DNA from 3 places in the Pseudarthrobacter sp. TE9888 genome. Region 3 is predicted to be linked to each of the others. Evidence: predicted binding sites of a transcription regulator. Region 3 holds the regulator's gene; each other region holds the start of a gene.
The links. The regulator Rex, encoded in region 3, represses fermentation and respiration genes when NADH is low (regulators of the CRP and FNR family bind a similar motif). The targets are predictions, from matches to a motif close to CTTGTGAANNNNTTCACAAG.

Region 1: the regulator Rex is predicted to act here: its motif matches at 3,089-3,108, upstream of benA (benzoate 1,2-dioxygenase large subunit).
Region 2: the regulator Rex is predicted to act here: its motif matches at 2,158-2,177, upstream of ACZ9J7_RS18900 (glyceraldehyde-3-phosphate dehydrogenase).

Annotation. Positions count from the first base shown of each region.
Region 1 covers NZ_JBWBRD010000002.1:1,103,254-1,110,313, reverse strand. The annotation lists gene ACZ9J7_RS05785 (TetR/AcrR family transcriptional regulator) at 1-234, opposite strand, end outside; gene ACZ9J7_RS05780 (hypothetical protein) at 387-575, shown strand; gene ACZ9J7_RS05775 (benzoate/H(+) symporter BenE family transporter) at 620-1,903, opposite strand; gene catA (catechol 1,2-dioxygenase) at 1,995-2,876, opposite strand; gene benA (benzoate 1,2-dioxygenase large subunit) at 3,203-4,588, shown strand; gene benB (benzoate 1,2-dioxygenase small subunit) at 4,624-5,160, shown strand; gene benC (benzoate 1,2-dioxygenase electron transfer component BenC) at 5,284-6,855, shown strand; gene ACZ9J7_RS05750 (1,6-dihydroxycyclohexa-2,4-diene-1-carboxylate dehydrogenase) at 6,855-7,060, shown strand, end outside.
Region 2 covers NZ_JBWBRD010000002.1:3,947,805-3,954,864, forward strand. The annotation lists gene ACZ9J7_RS18890 (HNH endonuclease family protein) at 1-64, opposite strand, end outside; gene ACZ9J7_RS18895 (hypothetical protein) at 189-398, opposite strand; gene ACZ9J7_RS18900 (glyceraldehyde-3-phosphate dehydrogenase) at 464-1,942, opposite strand; gene ACZ9J7_RS18905 (TspO/MBR family protein) at 2,319-2,741, opposite strand; RNA gene rnpB (RNase P RNA component class A) at 2,786-3,173, opposite strand; gene ACZ9J7_RS18915 (YaaA family protein) at 3,231-3,995, shown strand; gene ACZ9J7_RS18920 (zinc ribbon domain-containing protein) at 4,023-4,760, opposite strand; gene ACZ9J7_RS18925 (Nif3-like dinuclear metal center hexameric protein) at 4,821-5,744, opposite strand; gene msrA (peptide-methionine (S)-S-oxide reductase MsrA) at 5,843-6,367, shown strand; gene cysK (cysteine synthase A) at 6,433-7,060, shown strand, end outside.
Region 3 covers NZ_JBWBRD010000002.1:625,451-632,510, reverse strand. The annotation lists gene ACZ9J7_RS03615 (rhamnulokinase) at 1-149, shown strand, start outside; gene ACZ9J7_RS03610 (acetylxylan esterase) at 152-1,165, shown strand; gene ACZ9J7_RS03605 (3-deoxy-7-phosphoheptulonate synthase) at 1,409-2,530, shown strand; gene ACZ9J7_RS03600 (helix-turn-helix domain-containing protein) at 2,686-2,898, shown strand; gene ACZ9J7_RS03595 (30S ribosomal protein bS22) at 3,050-3,148, shown strand; gene ACZ9J7_RS03590 (HAD family hydrolase) at 3,209-4,027, opposite strand; gene ACZ9J7_RS03585 (glutaredoxin family protein) at 4,106-4,360, shown strand; gene ACZ9J7_RS03580 (redox-sensing transcriptional repressor Rex) at 4,371-5,075, shown strand; gene ACZ9J7_RS03575 (hypothetical protein) at 5,145-5,927, opposite strand; gene ACZ9J7_RS03570 (YceI family protein) at 6,149-6,697, opposite strand; gene ACZ9J7_RS03565 (histidine phosphatase family protein) at 6,913-7,060, shown strand, end outside.

The DNA.
Region 1 (7,060 bases), 480 kb from region 3:
CGGGGCGACCAGTAAAAGGTCATGCTCGTCCACGCGGCGCAGGGCGGCGCGGATCAGGGTGGTCTTGTCGTCGTAGTAATAGTTGACCAGGCCCAGCGCCACGCCGGCTTCCCGCGCCACGGCACGCATGCTCACGCCCGAAATCCCGTGGCGGGACAGCAGGTCCATAGCCGCTTCGAGGATGCGGGTCTGCCTGTCCACTTGTTCGCCGGAATTCACGGCACTGGTCCCCATCTGGCCAGACTATTGCCTAACACTGCACGTGCCTAACGCGGTACCGCCACGCCCTCCCGGCGACCGGATGGGCCTGCGGATGGTGTTTGAAGCGTTCGTCCGCAGGGCACGGTGGTTGTACACCGGGATTGACCTGTACAGCTTGGAGAACGATGGAAAGCGCAAGCCTGATTGCCCTCCTATTCGCCGGCGCGTTCCGCGTTGGCGAATCCGCGCAGCCCCACGCGCCGCAACTCAGCGCCACGCCCGGGCGGAAGTGGTCCGCGTGGCTGGCGTTCAGGAGCAGGGCCGCGACTTCCCTGCACCGGCTGGCCTGGGCGGTGGAGCCGGACCCGCACTGACGCAGAAGAAGCCCCCCCGGGCGCCGTAGCCTGGCCGGCCCGGTTCAGGGCTGGGCGTGGTCGGCGCGCTCCAGCAGGCGGGACACCCCGTAGCCAATCACCAGGCCCCAGAACGCTGCGTGGATGTTGAAGAGGTTCATGCCGGAAATGGTCACCACGAACGTCACCAGCGAACCCAGGGTGAAGCTGGTGGCGAAGGCGGTGACGAACGCCTGCTGGAGGGCCCGCAGCATCGCGATGCCGCCCAGTGCCAGGACGAATTCCTTGGGCGCGGCCAGCATCAGCCGGGTCAGGGTGGGGGCAAACGCTGCGAACACCAGGGCCAGCAGGCCGTAGGCCACGGCGGCCGTGTACTGGCGCTCCTTCTTCCCGGACGAGGTCAGCAGGGCGTTGGTGGGGCCCGTAACGCAGGCTGAAACGGCGCCGAACCCGGCGTTCAGGACCGAAAAGGCGCCGGAAGCTATGGCGAAGGCATTCACCGGCGGACGGTGCCCGGCGGCGCGGAGGACGGCGATGCCCTGGCCGTTTTGCACGAACAGGACGGTGAGGGCCAGCGGAACCACCAGTTCGAGCTGGGCGGCCCAGGTGAATTCGGGGGCGGTGAAGACCGGGGTGGCCAGGAGCGGTCCGCCGGGCGGCAGGTTGAACTGGCCGCTGGCCGCCACGGCGATGCCGCCTGCCACCAGGGTGCCCAGGACCGGGGGCAGGTACTTGCCAAGTCTGGGAACCGCGGTGAGGATCAGGAACGCAGCCACCATCGGGGCAGCCACGGCCGGGTTGTCGTGGGTGGAGGCGACGATGTCGGTGCCGAACTTCAGGAAGACCGCGGCCACCATGGCCATCACCAGCGGCATGGGCACCAGCGCCATGGCTTTGCGCACCACGCCGGTGGCGCCGAGGGCGAGGATCAGCACGCCGGAGGTGAAGAAGGCCCCGACGACTTCGGGGAAGGCCAGGTGCTGCAGGGATGGTCCCAGGAGCACCGTGCCGGGGATGGACCAGGCGAAGCCAAGGGGCTGCCGGTAGATCAGTGACATCAGCAGCGTGGCGGCCCCGCCGGAAAAGAGGATGCCAAAAACCCAGGACGACAGCTGGCCCTGGGTCAGGCCGCCGGCCGTTCCGACGGCCAGGGTGACGGCGATGGGCCCGGACGCCGCGAAGATGAGTCCTATGGCCCCGTTGGAGACATAGGACAGGCCCAGATCGCGAAGAATCCGGCGTGGGCCCGCAGGCCGGACCCCCGGACGTTCCAGCAGGGGTTCCGGCGCCGGTACCGGCGGGGCTGGCTCGACGGAGCTGGCGGTCGGATGGTGGCGGGGGTGGCTCATCGGGGCTCCTGGCTGGGGCGGAAAAACCGGAAGCGCTCCGAAGCATCAGCTCCGGAGCGCCTCCGTGCGGGGGTATCTCCCAGTTTGCGTGCTACTTCTTCTGGCCCTGCTTTGCCAGGACGTAGTCATAAACTACTTCCTCGCCCTTCCCGTCGGTACGGGGGCGGGGGTCCAGCATCAGTTCAGGCTTCACTGCCGAGGCGATGTCGTCGGCGTTGTGGGGATCGCCGGGGAAGTAGAGCTGCTGGGTGACCGGCTCGTAGCCCGGTGCGGACACCTTGATGTGGATGTGCGCCGGACGCCAGGCGTGCCAGCCCGCGGCACTGATCAGCTGCCCGCAGGCCCCGTCCGTGGGGATCTGGTAGGGCGCCGGACGCATCGTGTTGATCTCGAACCGGCCGTCGTCCGAGGCCTTGACGGTGGCGCGGAAAAGCCACTCGGGCAGGCCCGGGGCGTACTGGGAGTAGAAGCCGGCGGCGTCAGCGTGCCAGATCTCCACCTGGGCGCCCTGGATGGGGTTGCCGTCGGTGTCGGTGAACTGGCCGCTGAAGCGCAGCGGGGTGCCCTCTTCGCCGTCGCGCATTTCAACCGTGGCGGGCGTCTGGAGTTCCGGGGAGTTGGGAACGTAGTAGGGGCCTTCAATGGTGCCCACGGTGCCGGGACGGTCCTGGGAGTTGACGTCCTCAACGGTGTGCTCAAGCCAGACGTCGAGGAACAGCGGCCATTCACCGTCCGTGCCGACCTTGATCAGCCAGGCTTTGAGCGCGTTGTATTCCTCGTAGGTGACCTGGTGTTCCTCGACGATGTCGTTGGCGGCCTTGATCAATGCGCCGGCCAGCAGGCTCACCCGTTCCTTGGATACGTCCACCTTGGAGAGCTTGCCCGACGCTGCGAACCGCTCGGTTGCCTTGGTGCCTGCTTCGACGGCGGTGCCTTCGTTTTCCGTGCGGCTGTCCGTTGGGGTCTGGGTCATGACAATGTCCACCTTCCTCATTGAATGGGGACAGGAAGGGCTCCTGCACCCGACGCGGGCTGCGGGGCCAGTCGTTGGGCCCTGCGCCGCACCGCGTGATGTCGGTCTCAATCGTAGGCCCGCAGATAAGGACGCTACAAATATCAACTGGGCGTCTTTTGAGTCATTATCGGTACATAAAGACACCCTTGGTGGAAGCTAGGTATTTGCCTGATGTGAGGCCAATCACGAGCGGCAAGAATTGCTGGACAACGTCCGCCGCCGAAGCCTCTTCCCGAGTGGACCTCCGCCCATCCGTCCAGCAATCTCCAATGAAGGAGCACGCCATGACCGAGAACCTGATCCATGCCCGCGAGGTCCTTGCCGACGCCGTGATCGACGACCGCGAGAACGGCGTCATCCGGGCCAAGCGCGAGATCTTCACCGACCAGGAGATCTTCGAACTCGAGATGAAGCACATCTTCGAAGGCAACTGGGTGTACCTGGCCCACGAGTCGCAGATCCCCAACGTGGGCGACTACTTCACCACCTACATCGGCCGCACCCCCGTGATGATCACCCGGGACAAGGACGGGCAGCTGAACTGCCTGGTCAACGCCTGTTCGCACCGCGGCGCCATGCTGTGCCGCCGCAAGACGGACAACCGCACCACCTTCACCTGCCCGTTCCACGGCTGGACCTTCAAGAACTCCGGCGAGCTGCTGAAGGTCAAGGACTCCCGGAACGCCGGCTACCCCGAGACGTTCAACAAGGAAGGCTCGCACGACCTCACCAAGGTGGCCCGCTTCGAGTCCTACCGCGGCTTCCTGTTCGGCTCGCTGAAGGCCGACGTGCTCCCGCTCGAGCAGCACCTGGGCGATGCCACCAAGGTCATCGACTCGATCGTCGACCAGTCACCCGAAGGCCTGGAAGTGCTGCGCGGCTCCTCCACCTACACCTATGACGGCAACTGGAAGGTCCAGGCCGAGAACGGCGCGGACGGCTACCACGTCACGGCCGTGCACTGGAACTACGCGGCCACCACCGCCCGCCGCAGCGCCGGAGACTCCGCCAACAAGACCAAGGCCATGGACGCCGGCAAGTGGGGCAAGGTCAAGGGCGGCTTCTACTCCTACGACCACGGGCACCTGCTGCTGTGGCAGGAATGGACCAACCCCCAGGACCGTCCGCTCTGGGACCGCCGGGACGAGCTTGTGGCCAAGTACGGCGAGGAGATGGCGAACTTCATGATCAACATCTCCCGCAACCTCTGCCTGTACCCGAACGTGTACATCATGGACCAGTTCTCCTCGCAGATCCGCCACTTCCGGCCCATCTCCGCGGACCAGACCGAGGTGACCATCTACTGCATCGCCCCCAAGGGGGAGTCCCAGGAGAACCGTTCCAAGCGCATCCGCCAGTACGAGGACTTCTTCAACGCCACGGGCATGGCCACGCCGGACGACCTGGAAGAATTCCGCTCCTGCAACAAAACCTACTGGGCCACCAGCGCCCCGTGGAACGACATGACCCGCGGCTCCACCCACGAGATCACCGGACCGGATGAGCAGGCGCAGGCCCTGGGCATGACCCGGGTGATCGCCTCCGGCGTGCGCACCGAAGACGAAGGGCTCTACCCCATCCAGCACGGGTACTGGAAGGAAGTCATGGACCGGGCCCTGGCGGAGGAAGAGGAGCGTTCCGCCCTGGAATCCGTTCCCGTCACCGCCTGAGAGAGCCCGCCGCAACCACAGAGAGCGCAGAACCCATGACCAACCTGACCCACACCGCCCCGGCCCTGAAGAGCGCGGAGGAGATTGCAATCCTCGAAACCGTCCGGGCGTTCCTCTACCGGGAAGCCCGCCTGCTGGATGACCGCCAGTTCGATGAATGGCTGGAGTGCTACCACCCGGACTCCGAATTCTGGATGCCGGCCTGGGACGTGGACGACCAGCTGACGCAGGACCCCCAGAACGAGATCTCCCTGATCTACTACGACAACCGCGGCGGCATCGAGGACCGGGTGTTCCGGATCAAGACCGACAGGTCATCGGCCACCTCCCTCCCGGAGCCGCGCACGGGCCACAACATCACGGACGTCGAGGTGTTGTCGAACGACGGCGGCACGGTGGAGGTGCGCTTCAACTGGTTCACCCTTTACTTCCGCTACAACACCACGGACACCTACTTCGGCACCAGCTACTACACCCTGGACCTCTCCGGCCCGCAGCCGGTGATCCTGAAGAAGAAAGTGGTCCTGAAGAACGACTACATCCATCACGTGGTGGACGTCTACATGATCTGACCTGCCCGCAGCCGGCGCCCGGGACGAACGGGCGCCGCACGGCGGCTCCCACCCCTGTGCCCGACGGGCACGCCCCAACTTTTCCCGGACGCGACGACGCGCCCGCCCAGTCAGGAGGACCCCATGGGCCACAAAGTAGCCCTCAGCTTCGAAGACGGCGTTACGAAAGTCATCAAGGTCGGCGACTATGAGACCGTCATGGACGCGGCCTACAAGGCGCGCATCAACATTCCGTCGGACTGCCGCGACGGCGCCTGCGGCACCTGCAAGGCGTTCTGCGATTCCGGCTCCTTCGACCCGGGCGACTTCATCGACGACGCCATGACGGAGGAGGAACTCGAAAAGGGCTACCTGCTCACCTGCCAGGCCGTCCCGGAGTCGGACCTCGCCATCCAGATCCCGGCCACGTCTGAATCGGCGAAGACGGCGGCCGCGTCCTTCACCTCCACCATCAAGGAGCTCAACCGGCACACCGACACCACCGTGTCCTTCACCCTTGAGGTGGAGAACCGCGACGCGCTGGCCTTCCTCCCCGGGCAGTACGTCAACCTCAAGGTCCCCGGCACCGACGCCGAGCGCTCCTACTCCTTCAGCAGCGGTCCCGAGGTCCAGGACGCGTCCTTCATGGTCCGGGTGACCCCGCAGGGCGCCATGTCCGAGTACCTCCGCGACCGCGCCGCCGTGGGCGACACCATCGACTTCACCGGCCCCTACGGCTCCTTCTTCCTGCGCGAACCGAAGCGGCCCCTGCTGCTCCTGGCCGGCGGCACCGGGCTGGCCCCGCTCCTCTCCATCCTGGAAAAGCTCGCCGAAAAGCCGCCCTCCGTCCCGGTCCACCTGATCTACGGGCTCACCCGTGAGGCGGACATTGTCGGCCTGGACTGGCTGCGCGCCTACGAGGCGAAACTGCCCGGCTTCACCTGGGACTACATTGCCTCCGAGCCGGGCACCTCCGCCCCGCACACCGGCTACGTCACCCAGATCATCGAACCGAAACACCTCAACGACGGCGACGTGGACATCTACCTCTGCGGCCCGCCGCCCATGGTCAACGCAGTCTCCAAGTGGCTGGACATCGAAGGCATCAAGCCAGCCAACTTCTACTTCGAACGTTTCGCACCGAAGGAAACCACCGGGGGCGACGCCGAAACGGGTGCCCCGGCTCCGGTTGAGAAAATCCAGTCCGAAGGCGACACCATGACCCGCGGCGAGGCCGTGTCCTCGCTGGAGACCGGCCGGCTGGATTTCCGCAAGGAGGACAGCTTCGCCCAGCTGGACGCCCGCATGGGCCTGGAGCTTGCGGTCAGCGAACTGCTGCTGGGAAGGCTCAGCGGGGAGCAGTTGCGCCAGTTCCGCCGCCTGGCCGAAGCCACCACCGGTTCGGTGCAGGGAGGGAACATCACCGATCCCGACGAGTTTGCACGCACCAACGAGGAATTCCACGAGTACCTCTTCACGATCTGTGACAACCCGATGCTCCTGGAGTCCTACCGCCGACTGGACGTCCACGCCCAGATGGCCGCGGCCTTCGAAGCCGGCACGCCGATCTTCGAGCGCGTCACGCAGGACCACCTTGACGTCGTCGACGCCTTTGAACGCGGGGACAAGGCCAGGCTGCGCGAAGTCATCACGGCCCACGCCCAGGACGCCAAGGGGACCATGGTCGGGGCCATCGACGCCAAGGCTGCCCACTGATGGCTGCGCCGTACGCCGGGCAATACGTGACCCCGGGCAGGTTCGGCGGCAAGGTCGCCGTCGTCACCGGGGCCGCCCAGGGAATCGGCCAGAAGGTGGCTGAACGCATCGGCGCCGAGGGCGGCGCCGTGGTCCTGGTGGACCGCGCGGACCTGGTCCACGACGTTGCCCGCGGCATCGGGGAAGCCGCCAAGGCATCGGGTTC
Region 2 (7,060 bases), 3.3 Mb from region 3:
GAAGCGCCCAGGCCTGCCGGGAACGGCGGCGTGCGCGGCGGTAGGCAGACCAGCTGATGGTCACGGGGCTGACGCCGGGAAGGGAAAGTCGGGCACCCCAAGAGCCTAGGACAAAGGGCGCGCCCGGCCGCTGATATCCACACTGTTGAGGAGGAGTGATGGGTCACAGCGCCGGGGACTCCCCCGGGTTACTGTTCCCTGGTGACGCGTCGAAGGTCTTCTTCCGCCACGGCCAGCAGGCTCTCGAGCTGGCGCACCCGGTCATCGGTGACGTCACCGGTTTTGTGGGCCTCCCTGGCCCGTTCCAGCAGGCGCACGGCTTCCTTATGGTTGGCCTTGGCCACGTCCAGTGCGTGCTCGAGGGTGGTTTCGTGCTGAAGTGTCGATTCGTTGTCCATGCCACCAGTGTGGTCCGCTTTCCCGGCTGATTCCAGTGAACCAGCCGGGAAAGACCTGACCGTTACTAGACTGCGATGGCTGCCAGGGCGGCAGCGCTTTCCTTGGCGGGGAAGGACGGCGGGTTCACGCCTGCCATCTCTTCCATGACGCGGACCACCTGGCAGCTGTAGCCGAACTCGTTGTCGTACCAGACGTAGAGGACCAGGTTCTTGTCCGTGGACACCGTGGCCAGGCCGTCCACGATGCCGGCGCGGCGCGAGCCCACGAAGTCGGTGGAGACAACCTCGGGCGAATCGATGTAGTCGATCTGCTTGCGCAGGTCCGAGTGCAGCGACATTTCGCGCAGGTAGTTGTTGACCTCGTCCTTGGTGGTGCCGTTTTCGAGGGTGAGGTTCAGGATGGCCAGCGAAACGTCCGGGGTGGGGACGCGGATGGAGCTGCCGGTGAGCTTGCCCAGGAGTTCGGGCAGGGCCTTGGCCACGGCCTTGGCGGCACCGGTTTCGGTGATCACCATATTCAGCGCTGCCGAACGGCCGCGGCGGTCGCCCTTGTGGAAGTTGTCGATCAGGTTCTGGTCGTTGGTGAAGGAGTGGACGGTTTCCACGTGGCCGTGGACCACGCCGAACTTGTCGTTGATGGCCTTCAGGACCGGGGTGATGGCATTGGTGGTGCAGGATGCCGCGGACACGATCTTGTCGGAGTCCGTGATGTCGCGGTGGTTGATGCCGTGGACGATGTTCTTCAGCTCGCCCTTGCCCGGTGCGGTCAGCAGGACGCGGGCCACGCCCTTGCTCTGCAGGTGCTGGGACAGGCCTTCGGCGTCGCGCCAGCGGCCGGTGTTGTCCACTACCAGGGCGTTGCTGATCCCGTAGGCGGTGTAGTCGATCGTAGCGGGGTCGTTCGAGTAGATGACCTGGATCTGGACGCCGTTGGCCGTGATGGTGTTGGCGGCCTCATCCACGCGGATGGTGCCCTCGAAGGAGCCGTGGACGGAGTCGCGGCGCAGCAGGCTGGCACGCTTGGAGAGGTCATTGTCCGAACCGCGGCGCACCACGATGGCGCGCAGGCGCAGGCCGTGGCCACCGCCGGCCTTTTCGATGAGGAGGCGTGCCAGGAGGCGCCCGATCCGGCCAAAGCCGTAGAGTACGACGTCGGTGCTGGTGCGGTCATCGCCGCCCCGCTTGCCCACGATCTCGGCGAGTTCTGCACGGAGGAACTCCTCAAGGGTGGCGCCGTTGCCCTCTTCCTTGAATTTTTGGTTCAGCCGGGCGATGTCGATCGCAGCGGCGCCGAGTTCGAGTCCGGCCAGCGTGTTCAGCAGGGGGGCCGTGTCCTCCAGGAGCAGTTCGTCCTTGCTCATCCGGCGCGCAAAACGGTGCGCCTTGAGGATGTTCATGGTGGACTTGTTGATCAGGCTCCGGCCGTGGATGCTGGTCACCACGTTGTTTTCGCGGTACAGCCTGCCGATGACCGGGATCATGGCCTCGGCGAGGGCCTCCCGGCCCATCCACGTATCAAGACAAGAATCAGACGTCTGGCTCACAGAAATACCTTCCTCGGTTCAGCCGTGTACGTCTTCGTACACGGATGTAGGCCACCTGATGATGTCCAGGGGCACCGGCACCTGCAGGGATGGTCCCCAGGCACCTGGATCGCGTGCAAAGAAAAACCGCCGGTTGCGGACGCAACTTTCGGCGGTAGAACTCCTGCGTCCGGGATCCATTCTAATTTGGCGCGGTCCGCGGAACACGCTCGGGCTGCGTGAAATCACTCACATGGGGCGGCCCGGAAGGATGCAGTAGCGGGCAATCAGTTGTGGATGGCGGAGTACAGGTTCAGGCTTGCGCAATAGACCAGCCAGGAGAAATACGGCAGCACCAGGCAGCCGGCGGCGGCGTCCACCGGGCCGAACCGCAGGATCAGGAACGCGAGTGGGCGGTCAGGGCGCAGATGACGGCGAAGGCCGCCCACAGTGCCACGGTCCCGAGCATGGGGTACAGGGCGAAGAAGGTCACGGGCCAGGCGGCGTTGAGCAGCAACTGGACTACGTAGCCGGAGCGGGTGCCGCCGGCGAGGCGGCCTTTGCGCCAGACCAGCCACGCCGCGGTGGCCACGCCTGCGTACAGCAGCATCCACGTGCTGCGGAACATCCACGACGGCGGCATCCACGGCGCTTTCGCTGAGCCTGCATACCACCCGCCCGAGTTGAGGACGATCGGGACTGAGGAGAGCAGCCAGGCCAGCGCCGAGAGGGCCAGGAATCCGGCGAGCGCCAGGCCCTGGGCACGGATGCCGGGAATGCCCGCAGCCGGTGCGGGACGAGTTTCAGGATTTACGGGCACGGTTCAGGATCCCCGACGCATTGCCCGTGGTCAAACGCGATTTAAGGATGGGACAGCCGATACGCCGGGTTCTGTTCTCCCCTGCCGTTGCCGGCGAGGGAGCGACGGCCATCCATCTACGAGTACCGTTGCCGGCACCCTCCAGCGGCCTACCCGGACACTCGGGCGGGCAGCCCTCGAACGTGTCCTGTCTGGCCTTGCTCCGGGTGGGGTTTACCTAGCCTTCCCGGTCGCCCGGGAAGCTGGTGGTCTCTTACACCACCGTTTCACCCTTACCTGCCCTTCCCGGCCGGGGCCGGAAATGCAGGCGGTCTGTTTTCTGTGGCACTGGCCTGCGGGTTACCCCGAGTGGGCGTTACCCACCACCCTGCCCTGCGGAGCCCGGACGTTCCTCGAGCCACTTGCGTGGCGCGCGGCCGTCTGGCTGTCCCATCCGGGTCCCAGTCTACCGGCGCCGCCGGCCGCTTTTGTCGCCGGTAGGATCGGACGGTGCTGATTCTGCTTCCCCCTTCCGAAGGCAAGACGCCCGCGCTCCACGGTCCCGCCGTCGACTGGACCGCCCTGGGCTTCCCGGAGCTCAACCCGTACCGCGCCAAGGTCCTCGAGGCCCTTGGCACCATCAGTGCACACCAGGATGCCCTCGCCCTGCTGGGCGTAGGGGCATCGCTGCGGGACGACGTCGAGCGCAATACCCGGCTGCACGCCGAGCCGGCGGCCCCTGCCCACAGCATCTACTCGGGTGTCCTGTACGACGCCTTGGGCTACCGCACCCTGACGCCGGTGCAGCGCCGGAAGGCCGATGAGTCCGTCCTGGTGATCTCGGCGTTGTGGGGGGCCCTGCGCTTTGGCGACAGCGTTCCGGCCTACCGGTTGTCAATGGGCACGTCCCTGCCCGACGTCGGGCGGCTGGCTCCGTTCTGGAAGGAACAGCTTGGCGATACCCTGGGCGCCGCAGCCCGGGGGCACTTACTGGTGGATTGCCGGTCCAGCACCTATGCGGCGGCGTGGGCCCCGCCGACGGAGCAGACCGTCACGGTCAACGTCTTCACCGAAAGTAGAGGAGTCCGGAAAGTGGTGAGCCACTTCGCCAAGCACACCCGCGGTGAACTGGCGCGGCACCTGCTGGTGCGCCGTGGAAAGGCCCCCGGGGCGCCGTCGGACCTTCTAAAGGCAGCCCGCGAACGGTGGGAGGCGGAGCTGGTGCCGGGCACCGCCCGCAAGCCGCACGCCCTGAACATCATCCTGCCGGGCTGACGGCCCGGCAGGATGCCTGTGGGCTGTTTAGGACCACTCGTCCGAACGGACCAGGATGGCCCCGGAGTCGGGGCAGAAAACGATGTCGTCGGCAGCAGCTGCCTTGATCTCGGCGAGGTCGCCCGGGCTGAGCTTCATGCCAGAGGCTTCCGAGGTGCCGTGGAAGAGCCGCGCGGCACCCACCCCGCGCTTCGCGAGCGTTTTTTCGTAAACTGCCAGCAGGCCCGCGTCCAGGCCCTGGGCAAAGTCGCCGCGCTGGGCACGAAGCCCCGCCGCTTCGGTTTCCACGTCGGCGAGGGCCGCATCGAGTTCGGCCCTGATGGTTCCAAAGGACCCCTGGATGTCATCGACGATCTGCTGCTGCGCCGCCTGCCGTTCCCGCACCGAGTCCAGCCGCTCCATGACTTCCAGCTCCACGTCTTCAAGGTCGGAGCGCCGCTTGTTCAGCGACGCAATGTCCTTTTGCAGAGCCACCAGGTCCTTGGACAGGCCGGTGCCGCTGTTGAGCCGTGCTTCATCACGCTGGATCCGGGAGGCAACCTGTTCGACGTCGGCCTCGGCCCGCTTCAGCGCAGCCTCGGCGTCGTGGACGGCCACCTTGGCCGCGCCCAGTTCACCGTTGGCGACGGACAGGGCGGCCTCGAGGTCCTTGATGCGGGGATCGTTTTCGAGCGTGCGGCGGCGGTTGGTGAGGCCCTTCAACCTGGCGTCAAGGCCCTGCAGTTCGAGCAACTTCAACTGTTCCGCCGGTGCTGCCTTGGCCACGTTTACCTCCGCTAGATCCTTCCGGCCTGGGCCGGGCACCGAACCGGCGCTTCCTAGACTCTAGCCGGGAGTGAGGATGAAGTCCCACGGATCGCTGTTGGTGGTACTGACCAGGATCTCCACGTCATGGCCTTGGTCGGCCAGGACGTTGCCCAGGGCCGCGGCCGCGGCAGGCAGCCAGAGCCATTCGCTCGCAAAGTGCGACACGTCCACCAGGTACGGCCGTCCGTTGGCGGCGGCCTCCCGCGCTTCCGACGCCGGGTGGTGGCGGAGGTCAGCGGTGACGTAGACGTCTGCGTTGCTGGCACGTACCTCGTTGAACAGCGAATCCCCGGCACCACCGCAGACCGCGATGCGCCGGACCAGCCCGTCCTTGTCGCCGGAAACACGCACGCCGCCAGCCACTGAGGGCAGGATTCCGAAGACCCGGGCCGCGAAGTCGCCCAGGCTCATGGCGTCCGCGAGGTCCCCCACCCGCCCAATGCCCTCCTCCGGAAGCCCGTTGGCCGCCACGGTCAGGGGGGCGACGTCCTGGAGACCCAGGGCATCGGCCAGGACGTCGGAGACACCACCGACGGCGGAGTCCCCGTTGGTGTGCACGGTCAGCAGTGCCGTTCCCGACTCGATAAGACGGTGGACTGCCCTGCCTTTTGCCGACGTGGCGGCCACGGACGTGACGCCCTTCAACAGCAGGGGGTGGTGGGTGATGAGCAGTTCCGCGCCCCACTCAACCGCTTCCTCAATGACTTCCAGGGTGGGATCGACGGCGAACATCACCTTCGTGACCGGGGCGGACGGGTGGCCTGCCACGAGCCCCACCTCGTCCCAGTTCTCCGCCAGGGATTCCGGCCACAGTTCCTCAACCGCAAGGAGCAGTTCGGCCAATGTGGGGGCGTCCGCGGAACCGGCCGCAGCCGGCGTGTCGGAAGAGGCGTCGCCGTCGTGATCTGCCTGGCCGGTAACGTCGGTGTCCACAGGTTCCATAGTCTTAGTTTTACCCCATTGGCATCGCGGCGCCGCAGTTTGCGGCACCCGGCCGGGGTGCCGGGAATCTTCCGGCGCCGTCAACCATTGAAGAGGTCATGAAAACTTTTGTTCTGGGCGGAGGGTGCTTCTGGTGCCTGGACGCCGTCTACCAGAGGACCAAGGGCGTCACCTCCGTGGTGTCCGGCTACACCGGCGGCCACGATCCGCACCCGGATTACTACTCTGTCTGCAGTGGGACCACCGGCCACGCCGAAGTTGTGGCCGTGACCTTCGATGAAGACATCATCCCCGCGGAGGTGGTCCTGGACATGTTCTTCGCCCTGCATGATCCCACCACGCTGAACCGCCAGGGATACGACGTCGGCACCCAGTACCGTTCCTCGATGTTCTACGAGACCACAGAGGAGAAGATCCTCTTCGAAGAGGCGATCGACCGCAACCAGGCATTATGGCCGCATCCCATTGTCACGGAGGTCAGCCGGCTGCCGCGGTTCCATGTGGCGGAGGAATTCCACCAGAATTACTACGCCAAGCACCCGGAGCAGGGTTACTGCCAGGTGATCATCAACCCTAAGCTGGCCAAGGCCCGGAAATATTACTCTGCATGGCTTAACGCTTAGCCCACCGTTACGCGGCCTCGTTAGGCTGACCTCAGTATCCACCCCTTAGAGATAGGCGTATGTACATGGCACGGATCTATGACGATGTAACGCAGCTGGTCGGCGGGACCCCGCTGGTTCGGTTGAACCGGCTCAGCGAGGGACTGGACGCCACCGTTGCCGTAAAGCTGGAGTTCTACAACCCGGCCAACAGCGTCAAAGACCGCATCGGTGTGGCCATCATCGACGCCGCGGAAAAGTCCGGTGCCCTGAAGCCCGGCGGCACCATCGTCGAAGGTACTTCCGGCAACACGGGCATCGCCCTGGCCATGGTTGGTGCTGCCCGCGGGTACAAGGTCATCCTCACCATGCCAGAGACCATGTCCACGGAGCGCCGGGTCATGCTGCGCGCATTCGGAGCCGAGATTGTACTGACCCCCGGTTCGGAGGGCATGCGCGGCGCCGTGGAAAAGGCCCAGGAAATCGTTGCCAACACCGAGAACTCCATCTGGGCGCAGCAGTTCGCCAACGAGGCCAACCCGGAGGTGCACCGCAGGACCACCGCCGAGGAGGTCTGGGCCGACACTGACGGCGCGGTGGACATCTTTGTGGCGGGCATCGGCACCGGTGGAACCATCACCGGCGTCGGACAGGTACTGAAGGAGCGCAAGCCCGGCGTCCAGATCGTCGCCGTGGAACCCAAGGACTCCCCCA
Region 3 (7,060 bases):
CCACCGCCCTGGGCAACGTGCTGGTCCAGGCGCGGGCCGCCGGGGCCGTCGACGGCGGGCTGGCCGAGCTCCGCCGGATCGTCGCCACCGAAACCAGCCTGGACCGGTACCAGCCACTTGTCGCTGCGCGCCAAGGATGCGTGAATTAGGAATGCCCCTCTTCGACCTTCCCCTGGCCCAGCTGCTCAGCTACACCTCCGGGGTCACGCCGCCGGGGGACCTCAAGGCGTTTTGGGATGCCACGGTGCGGGAGGCCCGGGCGTATCCACTGGCCGCCACATTCGAACCGGTGGAGAACTACCTCACCGTGATTGAGACCTTCGACGTCACGTTCTCCGGTTTTGGCGGTGCTCCGGTCAAAGGCTGGCTGCATCTTCCCGCCCACCGGGAGGCTGATGTCCAGCTTCCGGTGGTGGTGCACTACATCGGCTACTCGGGCGGGCGGGGCCTGGCCAACCAGGACACCCGCTGGGCGCAGGCCGGGTACGCCCACTTCATCATGGACACCCGCGGCCAGGGGTACGGCGGCATGGTGGGCGACACCCCCGACCCCCACCCCTCCGCCGGGGACGTGGTACACGCAGGCCTCATGACCAGGGGCATCGCCAGCCGGGAGGACTACTACTTCCGCAGGGTCTATGTGGACGCCTTCCGCGCCGTGGAGGCGGCGCAGGCACACCCCGCCGTCGATCCCGCCAAGGTGGTGCTGGCGGGCGTCAGCCAGGGAGGCGGCCTGGTGGTGGCCACTGCAGGGCTCACCGCGGGACGGCTCGACGGCGTCATCGCCGCGCTGCCCGATGTCCCCTTCCTGCAGGACTTCCCCCGTGCCATCGACATCACCCCACGCGGCCCGTACCCGGAGATCGCCCAGTTCCTCGCCCGGCACCGGGACCGCTACGACGCCGCCCTGAAGGTCCTCAACTATTTCGACGGCGTCAATTTGGCCCGCTGGGCCTCCGTTCCGGCACTGTATTCCGCTGCCCAGATGGATGACATCTGCCCGCCGTCCACGGTTTTCGCCAGCTACAACGCCTATGGCTCCGCGGCAGCATCGGGCAGCACTCCCGGCAAGGAGATCGAGGTGTACCGATTCAACAACCACGAAGGCGGCCAGGAACACCACTGGATCCGGCAGCTGCAGTTCCTGCGCAAGCTCCTTGGGTAGGCGAGTGCACCGGAATGTGACGCAACCGATTTTGCGGCCTCCGTGTGCCGGGTTTATGGTCACTTCCATGACTAACCGTTGGTATGCGTATTTTTCGTTGGCTCTGGAGGAGCCCGCGTCTAACTGACACGCATCCAACTTCCTTCAGAGCCAACAGGGCAGAGATCATTCTCTGCCCTTCGCCGTTTCTCCGGCGGGTTCTGAAATCCGGGCCCGCTTCCCATCTGGAACAGGACCCCGAACATGAGCACCGCAACAGCAGCAGCACCGGCCAGCGACACCAAGTCCACCTCGAACCTGCGCGTCAGCGAATTCACCCCGCTGCCCACCCCGTCGGCACTCCTCACCAAACTGCCCCTGGACGCCCGGGCCGCCGCCGTCGTCGAACGCGGACGCGATGAGGTGCGCGCCATCATGGACGGCGTGGATGACCGCCTGCTGGTCATCGTGGGTCCCTGCTCCATCCACGACCCCAAGGCCGGACTCGAGTACGCGCGGCGGCTGGTCAGCCAGGCAGAGAAGCACAAGGAAGACCTGCTGATCGTCATGCGGACCTACTTCGAGAAGCCGCGCACCACGGTGGGCTGGAAGGGCCTGATCAACGATCCCCGGCTGGACGGCAGCCATGACATGGTCACCGGCCTCCGCACGGCCCGGCAGTTCCTGCAGCAGGTCACCGCGCTGGGCCTGCCCACCGCCACCGAATTCCTGGAGCCGATCAGCCCCCAGTACATGGCGGACCTGATCTCGTGGGGTGCCATCGGTGCGCGCACCACGGAGAGCCAGATCCACCGGCAGTTGGCGTCCGGGCTTTCCATGCCCATCGGTTTCAAGAACGGGACCGACGGCGGCCTGCAGGTAGCCATCGATGCCTGCGGTGCCGCCGGGGCGGCGCAGGCGTTCCTGGGAATCGACGGCGAGGGCCGGGCAGCGCTGGTGGCAACGGCAGGAAACCCCGACACCCACGTCATCCTCCGCGGCGGCCGGAAGGGCCCCAACTACTCAGCGGCCGATGTGGAACGCGCCTCCACCGAACTGGCGGGCAAGGGGCTCAATCCCCGCCTGATCGTTGACGCGAGCCACGCCAACAGCGGCAAGAGCCACCACCGGCAGGCGGAGGTCGCATTGGAGATCGGTGCCCAGCTTGAGGACGGGGGAGTGGCGGCCCGGGCGGTTGCCGGCGTCATGCTGGAAAGCTTCCTGGTGGGCGGAGCGCAGAACCTGGACGTTGCGGAGCACGCCGCGGGACGGGCGGAACTGGTCTACGGCCAGAGCGTGACGGACGCCTGCATGGACTGGGATGTCTCGGCGTCTGTCCTGGAGCAGCTCGCGGCGTCGGCGCGGAAGCGGCGGCAGCAGAATTAGGGGGCGAAATAGGGGAGGCCACTACTTTCACATCTGCCACATGAACATCTAGAGTATCTATTTAGGTGGTTGGTGGATGGCTCAGCATCGGAACACCGCATTGGCACGTACCTGGGGTCACTGTTGTCCATCCGTCAGCAAAGGAAAATAGGGAAATGTCGGCAGAACAGAACTTCTCCAACGCGAAGTTCCTCACCGTGGCTGAAGTGGCCGAGGTCATGCGCGTCTCCAAAATGACTGTTTACCGCCTGGTCCACTCCGGCGAAATGCCCGCGGTGCGCTTCGGCCGCTCCTACCGGGTCCCCGAAAACGCCGTCGAACAGTACCTCAAGGGTGCTGTTGTGGACGGCCACACCGAGACCGCCTGAGGCCACCTGTCCTGAGCCGCTCCCGATAAGCGGTACCCTGTTAAGGAACGTTTTACGTCATTGTAAGAATCTGTCAGTTGTTCAGTTCGTAGCTTTGTCCACGGACATTCCCCATCAGGCAGGTACTGCATCTAGTTTGTAAGGAACTTTCGTGGGTTCAGTTATTAAGAAGCGTCGCAAGCGTATGGCCAAGAAGAAGCACCGCAAGCTGCTTCGCAAGACCCGTCACCAGCGCCGCAACAAGAAGTAGCGATACTTCGAACAGCGTGGAAATGCCCGTCGCCTTCCAAGGCGGCGGGCATTTTTTTGGCTACGCCCGGGGGCCGCGGATGCGGGCGAAGCCTTTCCAGAGGCCGTAGATGGCGCCGCCGAAGGTCGCTGCCTTCAGACCAAGGGTGGCGGCGCGGCGGCCGGCGCGGAAATCATAGACCGGCCAGTTCCGGTCGCGGGCGTGGCGGCGGAGCTTGGCGTCCGGGTTGATGGCCACCGGGTGGCCTACGAGCGAGAGCAGCGGAACGTCATTGTAGGAATCGCTGTACGCCCAGCAGCGCTTGAGGTCCAGGTCCTCCTGGTCCGCGATGGCCTGCACGGCTACCGCCTTGGCCGAGCCGTGGAGGATGTCTCCCACCAGGCGTCCGGTGTACATGCCGTCCGACACTTCCCCCACCGTGCCCAGGGCCCCCGTCAATCCCAGCCGGGTGGAGATCACCGTGGCCACTTCGATGGGCGTGGCCGTTACCAGCCAGACGCGGCGGCCCACGCGGAGGTGCTGTTCTGCCAGCGCCTTGGCACCGGGCCAGATCCGCGACGCGATCATCTCGTCGTAGACCTCTTCACCCAGCGCCTTGATGTCGTCAACGGTGATGCCGGCGGCGAGGGTCAGGGCCGAATCGCGGACCGCATGGACGTCGTCGATGTTTTCCCCGCGCGCCACGAACTTGAACTGCTTCCACGCGAACCCGGCAGCCTGGATCAGCGTGAACGCCCCCCGCTGGTGCATCTTGCGGGCCACATGGAAGAGGCTGGCACCGCGCATCAGGGTATTGTCCACGTCGAAAAACGCCGCCTCACCGGGCTGCGGCGCAGCAACCGGCCGTGTAACGACGGCGACGTATTTCTCCTCGGGCATGGACTTGAGTCTAGTCAATCCACCCGCCCGGCGCCGTCGGCGTCACCTGCACCGCGCGAACGGCGATACCGTTAAGCCATGGCTACCCCCCGCGTCGTCCTGGTCACCAAAGCTGACTGCCACCTCTGCGAAGAGGCGCGCGACGCCGTCGGCCGGGTCACGGCCGCGTTGGGCCTTGAGTGGAGCGAAGAGCTGGTGGACAACCAGCCCGAACTGCGGGAGCGCTACGCCGAAGAGATCCCCGTGGTCCTGGTGGACGGGGTGCAGCGCGACTTCTGGAAAATCGACGAAGCCCGGCTGGAACGCGTCCTGCAGCGCGCCATGGCCAAGTAGGGGGATGCCAGTGACGTCCTTGGATTCAACCCCCCAGCCTGTGCCGGACGTTCCGGATGCCGCGGGCACACCGGCCAAGCAGATTCCTCCCGCTGCCGTGGCCCGGTTGACGCTCTACCTCCGTGCCCTGAACACGCTGCTGGCCGAGGGGGTTGAGCGTGTCTCGTCGGAATCGCTCGCAGAAGCCTCCGGCGTCAGCTCCTCCACGCTGCGCAAGGACCTGTCCCACGTGGGGTCCTACGGCACCAGGGGAGTGGGCTACGAGGTGCAGTACCTGAGCCGCCACATCGCTGCGGCCCTGGGGCTGACGCATGACTGGAAAGTGGCCATCGTTGGAGCCGGAAACCTGGGCAAGGCACTGGCGCGCTACGGCGGCTTCGAATCGCGGGGCTTCGACGTGGTGGCCATTTTCGACGCGGACCAGATGGTGGTGGGCAACGAGGTGGGATGGCTGCGGGTCAGCGACGTGGCAGACCTCGAGACCGTCCTCCACCGCACCGGGGCAAACATGGTGGTGCTGGCCCTTCCCGCGGCCGTGGCCCAGGGCATCTGCGACCGGGTGGTGGCTGCCGGCGTGCACAGCGTGCTCAGCTTTGCTCCCGTCATGCTGCAGGTCCCTGAGGGAGTCAACCTCCGCAAGGTGGACATGGCCACCGAGCTCCAGATCCTGGCCTATCACGCCCAACGCGCGCAGGCGCCGGGACAGCCGGCCTGAGGACAGGTCTAAAAGCGGTGGCCCGGGATGCTGGACATCCCGGGCCACCGTTGCAGTCTGCCGTAGGCTTTACCGCCCGTAAGGGTTGCCGAAGCCGCCGGAATAGGGGTTGGCGAACGGCTGCTGCTTCCGGAAATACGGGGCAGCGGCCGGGAGGTAGAGCAGGACAATGGCGGCAATGCCCAGGACCGTCCCGAGCGTTCCGAAGGTGGGGACCCCGAACAGGCCCAAAACGGAGAGTGCCGCGAACACGGTTCCGAGGATGCGTGCCCAGTTCCTGCCCTTGCGGATGAAGAACGCCACCAGCAGGTAGAGCGCGACGCCGATGATCGCGAAGACGACCAGGGTGCCGGCGATGACGCTCTTGATGTCGTCATACGTGACGGCTGCTCCGCTGGCTTTCACCTGCTGCTCGAAAGCCTGCCGGAACTGTGGATCATCGAGTTGGGTGAGGCCGGCGAGCACGGAAACGACAAAAATCACCGCGGACGCGATCAGCAGCCAGAACGAGATGTTCACCAGCTGCGGGATGCCGTTGCTTCCCGCCGGCTGTGGCTGCTCCGAGGGGTACTGGCCGTACGGGGACTGCCCATACGGCGCCTGCCCGTACTGGGGTGCATTCTGGGCATACTGGGAACCGTACTGCGGTGCATTCTGGCCATACTGCGGCGCTGCGGGCGGCTGCGAACCGTACTGGGGCTGGTTCTGCCCGTACTGCGGTGCGTTCTGGCCATACTGGGGCGCATTCTGGCCGTAGCGCGGCTGCTCGGGTCCGGGCTGCTGGCTGCCGGACTGGTCATTGCCGGAGTAGGGATCTTGGGGCGCGGGAGGCGGGACGGGAGGAGTACTCATGGGCGTTCCTTCTGCAGGTCGGGATCCAGGTAGGCTGCCGGGAATCGGTCCTCAGCCTTCCCCCCAGCATGGCTTAGCTCCACCGTACCCCCGGCAGGCGGAGATGTGGGTGATTCGGGCGGCATTCACGCCCACGACCGTGCCTGCAGGGCGTATTTAAACAGCACACCCCGGCACCGGGCCGAAAAGGCCTGGTGCCGGGGTGCGCCGGGTGGTGAAAGTTATGCTGCGGGCGCGATGAAGGCGAGTTCGAGGTTGATGGCAACCTTGTCGCTGACCAGCACGCCGCCGGCTTCGAGGACGGCGTTCCAGGTGAGGCCGAAATCCTTGCGGCTGATGGTGGTCTCGGCGGTGAGGCCGGCGCGGGTGTTGCCGAACGGATCGACGGCCACGCCGTGGAGCTCGGTCTCGAGGGCCACGGGACGGGTGACGCCCTTGATGGTGAGGTCGCCCTGGAGCTCGTAGGCGTCGCCCTTGGTGACGATTGCATTGGAAACGAAGGAGATCTCCGGGAACTTCTCAACGTCGAAGAAGTCTTCGCCGCGTACGTGGCCGTCACGGTTGACGTCGCCGGAGTCGAAGCTGGAGGTCTTGATAGTGGCGTTGACCTTGGAGTCGGCCACGTTCTCGGCGAGGTTCAGGGTGGCCTCGGCCTCTTTGAACTGGCCGCGGACCTTGCTGATGCCCGCGTGACGGACGGTGAAGCCGATCTCGCTGTGGGAGTTGTCCAGGGTCCAGGTGCCGGTGGTGACGTCTGCGGGAAGTGCCATGATGTTGCTCCTTGGTGTGAATGCCTGCTGTAGTCCTGCGGTTGAACCTTCATCGGTTGAAGCCTCAACTATCTTGCTGCATCCAGTATAAACATGCGTTTGCATGTTTTGTTCCCGGTTTCGGAACATTTCTTCAGAAACTTAAGTTCTACTCTTTGTAGAAAGCGCGTCCGGGAGATTTCGGATCGCACGCCATCTTTGAGAAACTGGTAAACATGCCCCAAGCCACTGTCCATCTGCTCCGCCACGGCGAGGTCCACAATCCCGACGGCGTTCTCTATGGACGGCTCCCCGAATTCCACCTCTCCGATCTGGGGCAGGAGATGGCCCGCACCCTGGCCGACCACTTCCGGCAGCGCGCCG